Regions from separate parts of the Brevibacillus sp. FW306-2-1A-C05A genome, predicted to be linked through region 2. Evidence: riboswitches for the same ligand, from Rfam matches in the RefSeq annotation. Region 2 holds a riboswitch; the other holds the start of a gene.

Region 1 (4,195 bases), on a different contig from region 2:
AGTCGCACAGCCGCTCGCCGACCTCCACGCTGCCCCACTGCTTCGGCCGCCGCTCCTTGTGCCGCTCGATCCGCTGCCGCATTTCCTCGTCCCACGCCTGACCCGTCGCCACGTACAGGACGCGCTCTCCGGCCTGTTGCGCCAGTTCTTCCGCAAAGCGGCTTTTTCCCGAGCGCACGCCGCCTGTCACCAGCACAAGACTCATCGCTCCCCGCTCCCTTCGCTGTGTACCTCGCGCAAGGCCGCGATCAAGCGCGCATTGTCTTCTGGCCCGCGAACGGCGATGCGCACGTCATGCGCCGTCAATCCGGGATACATGGCGCAACTGCGAATCAGCACGCCTTTTTTGCCGAGCCGCTCTTGCAGTTGTGCGGCTGGCAAGCCCTCCGGCGAGCGAAGCAGCAAAAAGTTCGCCTCCCCCGGCCAGACCTTCCAGCCCAGCTCCCCGCGAATAAACGCGACCAGGCCAGCGCGCTCCCTGGCGACCAGGCTGCGTGTCCGCCGCTCGTACTCATGCTCTTGCAAGCACAGCTCCCCCGCCAAAAGCGCAAGCGCATTCACGCTCCAGCTCACCTGCTTCGCGCGCATTTTCGCAATCGCGTCAGGCTGGGCGATCGCGTATCCGAGACGCAAGCCGGGGATCGCGTACATTTTCGTCATCGACCGCAGCAAAATGACGCGGGGAAAGCGCTCCAGCCGACTTGCCAGCGTAAACTGGCGGCTTTCTTCCACAAAATCGAGAAACGCCTCGTCCACGACCAGCCACGTATCGGTCTGGGCCGTCCAGTCCGCCATCTGCAACAGCTCCTGTGGCTCATACAAGATGCCAGTCGGATTGTTCGGCGAGCCGACAAACACCAGATCAGCCTGTTCGAACAGACGGTACAGCTCGGCGCTGTCGGCCTTGTAGCCGTTCTCTTCTTTTCCGTAGCAGCCGATGACGGTTGCGCCAAACTGCTCGGAAAGCTCTGCATATTCCGAAAAGCAAGGATAAATCACGCCGACTGTTTGCGGCTGCAGCCCGAGAATCGCGAGCGCCATCGCTTCTGCCGCTCCGTTCGCAGGCAAAAGCCATTCCTTTGGCAACTGCAACCGCTGCGCCAACGCCCGGCGAAACTGGCGATGCCCAGGGTCCGGGTAACGCAGCACGGCAGACAGCGAGGCCAAAAGCATCTCGCGCACGCTGTCCGGCATGCCCAGCGGGTTAATATTGGCACTGAAATCAAGGAATTGGCCCGGCTCCATCCCAAAGCGGTCCGCTGCCGTCAGCAAATCTCCGCCGTGGCCGTACGCTTCCAGTACGTTCATCAAAACTCTACCCCCAGCACCGCTGGTATTCCTTCATCGTAGTAATGCTTGATCGGCTTCATCTCTGTCACGAGATCGGCCATGTCGATGATTTCCTGCTTGGCGCTCCGCCCCGTCACGACCAGATGCACATGGCTCGGCCTGTTTTGAATCGCTTCCAAAACGTCCGCGAGCGGCAGCACGTCCGCAATCGGAAAACGGTCGATCGCCAGCGCATTGTTCAGCTCGTCGAGAATGACGACATCGTACTCGCCCGAAGCGAGCTTTTCCCGGGCGAACGCCCACGCTTCCTGCAGCGCCGCGCGATGCTCCTCCGGCGTCTTCGTCCAGGTGAAGCCTACGCCTTTTTGCACGATTTCGATGCCCAGCTTGTCGAAGATGATTTTCTCTCCGTACGTGCGCTCCGGCGACTTGATGAACTGGATCATGATGACCTTTTTGCCTCGTCCAGTCGCGCGCACAGCCAGCCCCACCGCGGCTGTTGTCTTTCCTTTGCCGTCTCCGGTGTAGACCAAAAACAGGCCCCGCTTGTTGCTCAAGTACGCTCACCCCCAAAATAAACTGTAGGCCCCGTTGCCCATCCCTAATAATTTTCGGAGGCACAGCGCTCCAAAAATGCAGTTTAGGCTCCGTTGCCTATTTCAAATGTTTTCCATAGCCTCGTTATTTACCTGACTGAAAAAGTGAAGAGTTTGCCGATTTGCTTCCTGTTTCGCTTTCCGCGTACAAAAAAACGCCTTGTTTCCCCAAACCTCCAAGGAAAACAAAGCGCGGATAGCCGACTGCAACAATCCTCACCTCATCCTTTGACCCGAAGGAAATCAGTGGACATCAAAACAGGCAGGTCTCCTGGCTCAAGGATCTTCGCTCTTCTTCCTCCTTCCCGCACGCTGGCGTGCAGTGGATGGCGCCGTTGCCAAGAAGAAGAGCTCCTCTTTTACAGTGGCGGGACCGCGTTGGCTTTTCACCAAACTTCCCTTTTAACCTCGCATTCGCAAACTATCGCTTGCGAAAAACAAGGACCTGTTTTTCTACCATATTCAAATGTCGTTCTTTTCTATGACAAGCACTTGCTTTAATAATAGCAAATGCTACCGGGGATTCAAGCAAAAGCTGCGGATAGGAACATACTGGGCATTGATCTTTGTTTTGTGAACTAATTATTTGTACACAAATCTTTTGTGTGCGTGTTATCTTATTCTTACATCGATTTCCAATAAAATATTTGGAGGTACATATGGATCGGATTGAGGATTGCTATGGGTTTCTTCTCGGGAAGGCGTATCAAAAAATCTGGCAAATGGAAAAGGCCAAATTATCGCCGTACGGGATTACTCCCGTGCAGTTTGTTCTATTACATGCGCTATGGGAAAAAGATGGCCAAAAAGGTGTGGAATTGGGTAGTCGGCTTCGCTTGGATGGAGCAACCATCACGGGGGTGCTCGATCGACTGCAAAATATGGGGCTCATCGAGCGTCGTTCCGATCCCAATGATAGCCGGACGAACTTGATTTTTCTGACTCCGCGAGGCAAGGAATTGGAACAACCTCTGAATCAGATCAGTGACGAAGTGAATCAAGAAGCGATGTCCATATTCAGTGAAGAAGAAGCGAAATTATTCAAAAACATGCTGACCAGATTGGGATTAAACTCATAAGGAGTGCGTTGAGCCTGTGAAGAGCAAAGTGCATTACGCGTGGATCATTTTATTTGTCACCTTTTTCGCATTGTTGGCTGTGCAAGGAGCAAGACTTTCTTTCGGAGCATTTATTGAACCTTGGGAGAATGGCTTTGCCGCGGATCGAGGTACCATTTCTCTCATCTCCACATTGAGTTTTGTCATTTATGGCATATCCCAACCAATAGCAGGCAGGTTGATTGACCGCTTTGGTGCCAGGTCCATTCTCTTAGGCAGCACACTTCTGGTTGGTCTGAGCATTTTTTCACGCAATGGGTAACTTCCCTCTGGCAATTGTTTATTCTCTATGGTGTCTTCGCTTCCATTGGTGTTGGAGGTGCCTCCAATGTAGCCGCAACCATTATGGTCACAAATTGGTTCAATAAAAGGCGTGGACTCGCATTCGGAGTAATAGAGGCTGGCTTTAGCGTAGGCCAAATGGTAGTTGTGCCAGCCTCACTGTTTTTCATACAGTGGTTTGACTGGAAAATGGCTGTTGCGGTATTGGGTCTCTTTTTACTGATCGTGGTATTTCCCGTCATGATGTTTCTTCTGAAGAATCATCCTGCCGAAAAGGGGTTGCAACCGATAGGAGGTCGCCACAGATTGCAGATGAAAGACAACAAATACATCCTTCCAGCCGGCAACCGGTCAGGCGGATATTTCCAACCAAAGCTTTCTGGTTTCTGATTTTGCCATTTTTCATCTGCGGATTCACCACTACCGGCTTAATGGACACGCACCTCATTCCCTTTGCCTAACGAAACCAGCGAGCTTACAAAAAGTCCGCCATGATGATTTCCAGGTCAAACGGAGTGATTCCCTCGTCCATGGAGAAAACCGTGTCCGCCTCATCCGCCCGGTCAGTCAGCGTGCCTCTCGCTTGCGCATGAAGCGTGAACAGCTCATAGAGAGTGGGCTTCACCAGCGAGGTGAGCGCCCTTCCCATCCACTCCACGCCGCCTCCGTTCGCCTCTACGTTATTGACAAACCGGGGGTGGGAGCGCAGCGCGATGTCCGTCCAGATCACTTTTCGCTCCGCCAGATCGAGAATGACCGGGATGCAGATCGTAGAGCGTGAAGCGAGGTCGATCTTGTCCTGCACCGTCTGCGGTTCAAAAATTTCCCCCGACTGTGGAGCCTTGCGTATCATCCAGCCCGCATAACATTCGGGCAAATCGCAATAGGGCTGACTGTTGAGACTCCCAC
Region 2 (4,195 bases):
GGTAGGGGCAATTCCGTTCTGGAACAGCGGCAAGAGCTGGGAGTAGTCTTTTTTCGGTACGTTGCCGAATGCGACGAACATGCCAAGCAAGGAGACAATGGGCAGCAATATGCCCGAAGTAATGCCGACTGAGGCAATGCCGCCGTAGGATGCGAGAACGCACAAGATCATCAGGGCAAGCGCAGTCACCCACTCGGGCGTCTGCGGCAAATAGTTGACGGTTGTCCACGTTTGGGTATCAACCAGATTGACGAGTGCCATCATGTACAGGCAGAGCATGATGGGGATGAGCAGCAGGAAGCGGACGGCTTTTCCGGACCGGAGCAAGAGCCAGTGGGACAACGACTGCTGTCCGATGCGGCTGTTGATGAAATAGAGCGCGTACGCCCAAACACAAAAGGGGATCATGCCAAAGATGACACTCAGCCAGGCATCGCGCCCGGCTTTGCTGAGCAGCAGGGGGATAAGGGTGACATGATTGGTGATTCCGATCGACAGCATCATCACCATGATCGCTTGGCCAATCCCGATTTTTCCGTCTGCTTTCATGAACCAACGTCCCCCCGACTTGGTGGTTTTGTTATGGTTTGTTTGCCCGGCTGGAAATATGTATCGCGTATAAAGGTTAGCCCACGATAAATAAAGTGTGGTATTCTACAATGAGGTAAAAATGGAGTAAGGAGTGCAGCCGGGATGTATAAGCTCATTAGAAAATATCTGTTCCAGATGGATACGGAAGAGATTCATGAAAGAACGGTTGGTGCCCTGAAGCTGGTGGAAGATTCTGCTCCGGGAAAAAGCTTGCTGCGAATGATGTTTCAGGTGAAGGACGAGCGTCTTGCCACAAAGCTGTGGGGAATGACGTTTCCCAATCCGGTAGGGCTCGCCGCCGGTTTTGACAAAAATGCCGAAGTGTATCATGCACTGGGTGCGCTCGGGTTCGGGTTCGTGGAAGTCGGGACATTGACCCCGCAAGGACAGCCGGGCAATCCGCGGCCGCGCCTGTTTCGCCTGCCTGAGCACGAGGCGATCATCAACCGGATGGGCTTCAACAACCACGGTGCTTATTTGGCTTCGCAGCATCTGGTCGATTACGCGTATTCCGATGTTCCGATCGGGATCAACATTGGCAAAAACAAAGTCACTCCCAATGAGGAAGCGGCTTCTGACTATATCAAATGCCTGGACATGCTCTATTCGTACGGCCATTATTTCGTCATTAATATCAGCTCTCCGAATACGCCCAATCTTCGCGATTTGCAGGAAACCGAGAGCATGCGGCTGCTGGTGCGGGCGGTGCGCGAAAAAGCGGCGGAAATGGAAGTGCGCGGCATTCAGAAAAAGCCGATTCTGCTCAAAGTAGCCCCCGACATGTCCGACGAGCACATGCGCGATGTCGTGCAAGGAGCGGTGGAAGAGGGCATTTCCGGCATTATTGCCACCAATACGACCTTGTCGCGTGAAGCCGTTCAAGGGCATCACTATGCCGAGGAAGCGGGAGGACTGAGCGGAAAACCGCTGACAGAGCGTTCGACTGCCTGGGTAAAAGAAATTTACCAGGAAGTGGGCGACAAGGTGCCGATCATTGGCGTAGGGGGCATTTTCACGGGGGAAGATGCGTACGCGAAAATCCGGGCGGGCGCAAGTCTCGTGCAAGTGTACACCGGAATGATTTATCAAGGCCCGGGCATCTCCAAGCAAATCAACAAAAAGCTTTTGCAACTGTTGAAGCGCGACGGCTTTTCCCACATCAGCGAAGCGGTCGGCGTGGACGCCAGGTCGTAAGCATAAAAAAGAAGCGGATGCAACAAAGACCGATGACTCCCGGAATGGCGGGGCATCGGTTTTTTTACGCAGTTATACGCCGCTGATTATATTCTTCCGCTTTTTCCCTTGATTCTGTATAATAATGTGGGACAAGCAAGAACTATCTAACAATTGCATATCGTCGGCGATAGGTGCCTTTATGTGCAAGCCGCATAAAGGGTAACAGGGAATCGGGTGAAAGTCCCGAGCGGTCCCGCCACTGTAATCAGGGAGTTCTCTTTGAGATAGAGCCACTCATATTCATATGGGGAAGGACAAAGAGCGCGATGAGCTGAAAGCCAGGAGACCTACCTACTTGCCACACCCAGGAATACCTTCGCGGAAAGGAGCGGTGAATACGAAGCAATAGGACTGTGCCAACGGTCTGTTGTTTTTGTGCGCATACCTCGTCTGCTAGCGGATGAGGTTTTTTTGTTGGTGAAAAAAGAAAGAACAGCAAAGGAGGAGGAAATGTCTTGAATCGATCCCGTTTCGTTTCGACCTGTCTGTTGATTGCAGGCTTTGTCCTTTATTTTCTCGTAAATGAACCGCAGACGTCCCACGCGATGCACATCATGGAAGGATATTTGCCGCTGGGCTGGGCGCTGTTTTGGTGGGTAGTATTTATTCCATTTTTTATTCTCGGCATTCGTTCCTTGAACAAAATCGTCAAGGAGCATCCGCAAATGAAGCTGCTGATCGGCGTATCCGGCGCGTTTGCCTTTGTGTTGTCCGCGCTGAAAATTCCTTCGGTGACGGGCAGCAGCTCGCACCCGACGGGAACCGGGCTTGGCGCGATCATGTTTGGCCCGTGGGTCATGTCCGTGCTCGGCAGCCTGGTGCTGCTGTTCCAGGCGCTGCTTTTGGCGCATGGAGGGCTGACGACGCTTGGAGCCAATGCGGTGTCCATGGCAGTAGTAGGGCCGATGGTAGCTTACGGCGTCTATCGCCTGATCGTGCGCGGAAACGGCGGACAGCGTTTGGCCGTATTCGCTGCTGCTGCGCTCGCAGACTTGGCTACTTATGTCGTGGCCTCCGTGCAGTTGGCTTTGGCTTTCCCGGCTGAATCCGGCGGCGTTATGGCATCGTTCGCGAAATTCGCAGGAATTTTTGCCATCACCCAGGTTCCGTTGGCGATCAGCGAAGGGCTTTTGACCGTGCTCGTCTGGAACTGGCTGCAGTCTTACAATGCAAAAGAGCTGGCGCAACTTCGCCTGCTGAAACGGGAGGAATCGCTGTGAAAAAAGGGATGAACTGGCTGCTGCTCCTGGGCGTAGTCTTGCTGGCGGTTGTGCCGTTGCTGTTGGTGCAGGATTCGGAGTTCGGGGGAGCAGATGGAGCGGCTGAGGAAGCGATCAAGGAAATCGCCCCTGCTTACGAGCCGTGGTTCGAGCCGCTGCTTGAACCGCCAGGCGGCGAGACAGAGAGCTTGCTGTTCGCGGTGCAAGCGGCGCTCGGGGCGGGCGTTGTCGGCTATGCCGTGGGATTGTACAAGGGCCGGCTGGATAAGCATAAAAAATGAATTGGCAGCAGCTTGATTCGCTTTCCTATCAAAACCGGCTGCGATTTTTGCCGCCTGAGCACAAGCTCCTGTTTGCGGGCGTGCTGATTTTGCTCGTTTTGACGGGACATGAATGGTTGCAGATGGCGATTTGTCTATGGATGGGAGTATGGGTAATGGTGTATGCCCGTATTCCCGTCCGTTTCTATTTCGGATTTTTCATCCTGTCCCTGTCGTTTTTTGTCCTGGGGCTTCCGGCGCTGTTGCTGGAAGCAGTAAGAGCGGATGCAGGGGCGGGCGTCCAGGCAGTTGCGGCGTGGAAGATCGGGCCGTATCTGGTCTACGTTCCGGCAAGCGCGCTCGACAAGGTGTGGCTGCTTTTTTGGCGGACGATGGCCAGCCTCGCCTGCTTTGCTTTTGTCTTGTTTACCGTGCCGTTTGCCGAGATTTTGCAAGTGCTGCGCAAGCTGAAACTTCCGGTCATCGTGACGGATTTGCTCATGATTATGTACCGTTTTATTTTCGTGCTGCTTGGCGTCTCTCATCAACTGTGGATTGCCCAGCGCGCGCGCGGAGGCCATCGCGGGTTCCGGGCGATGCTGCGGGATGCGAGCGGACTGGCCGCGCAGTTGTTCGTCAGGTCCATGCGCAAGTACGATGCGCTGTACAAAGGGATGGCAGCGAGAGGCTTCGGGGAAAGCCTGCAGGTGCTTTCCTTGCACACTCATTCTCGCTCCGGCCGATATGAAGCAGAGTCAATCGCAGGCTGTATTTTGCTGATTTTGCTGGAGTGGTGGACAGGAGGGTAATGCTTTGACATCATGGCTGTTGGAATTTGTTGATTTGCACTACGCCTATCCAGGCGGCCGTGGCCCTGTCCTGAAAGGG

The links. Region 2 has a riboswitch for cobalamin ahead of AC3WJN_RS24555 (energy-coupling factor ABC transporter permease). Riboswitches for the same ligand answer to the same signal wherever they lie in the genome.
Region 1: it holds a riboswitch for cobalamin, as region 2 does, so the genes downstream of both, cobO (cob(I)yrinic acid a,c-diamide adenosyltransferase) here and AC3WJN_RS24555 (energy-coupling factor ABC transporter permease) in region 2, are expected to answer to the same signal.

The regions. Positions count from the first base shown of each region.
Region 1 covers NZ_JBYSWV010000016.1:91,443-95,637, forward strand. The annotation lists gene cobU (bifunctional adenosylcobinamide kinase/adenosylcobinamide-phosphate guanylyltransferase) at 1-205, opposite strand, end outside; gene cobD (threonine-phosphate decarboxylase CobD) at 202-1,308, opposite strand; gene cobO (cob(I)yrinic acid a,c-diamide adenosyltransferase) at 1,308-1,847, opposite strand; cobalamin riboswitch at 2,131-2,350, opposite strand; gene AC3WJN_RS12240 (MarR family winged helix-turn-helix transcriptional regulator) at 2,546-2,965, shown strand; partial or broken gene AC3WJN_RS12245 (MFS transporter) at 2,982-3,744, shown strand; partial or broken gene AC3WJN_RS12250 (hypothetical protein) at 3,762-4,195, opposite strand, start outside.
Region 2 covers NZ_JBYSWV010000075.1:5,911-10,105, forward strand. The annotation lists gene AC3WJN_RS24545 (GerAB/ArcD/ProY family transporter) at 1-549, opposite strand, end outside; gene AC3WJN_RS24550 (quinone-dependent dihydroorotate dehydrogenase) at 694-1,785, shown strand; cobalamin riboswitch at 1,940-2,136, shown strand; gene AC3WJN_RS24555 (energy-coupling factor ABC transporter permease) at 2,283-3,047, shown strand; gene AC3WJN_RS24560 (energy-coupling factor ABC transporter substrate-binding protein) at 3,044-3,328, shown strand; gene cbiQ (cobalt ECF transporter T component CbiQ) at 3,325-4,116, shown strand; gene AC3WJN_RS24570 (energy-coupling factor ABC transporter ATP-binding protein) at 4,121-4,195, shown strand, end outside.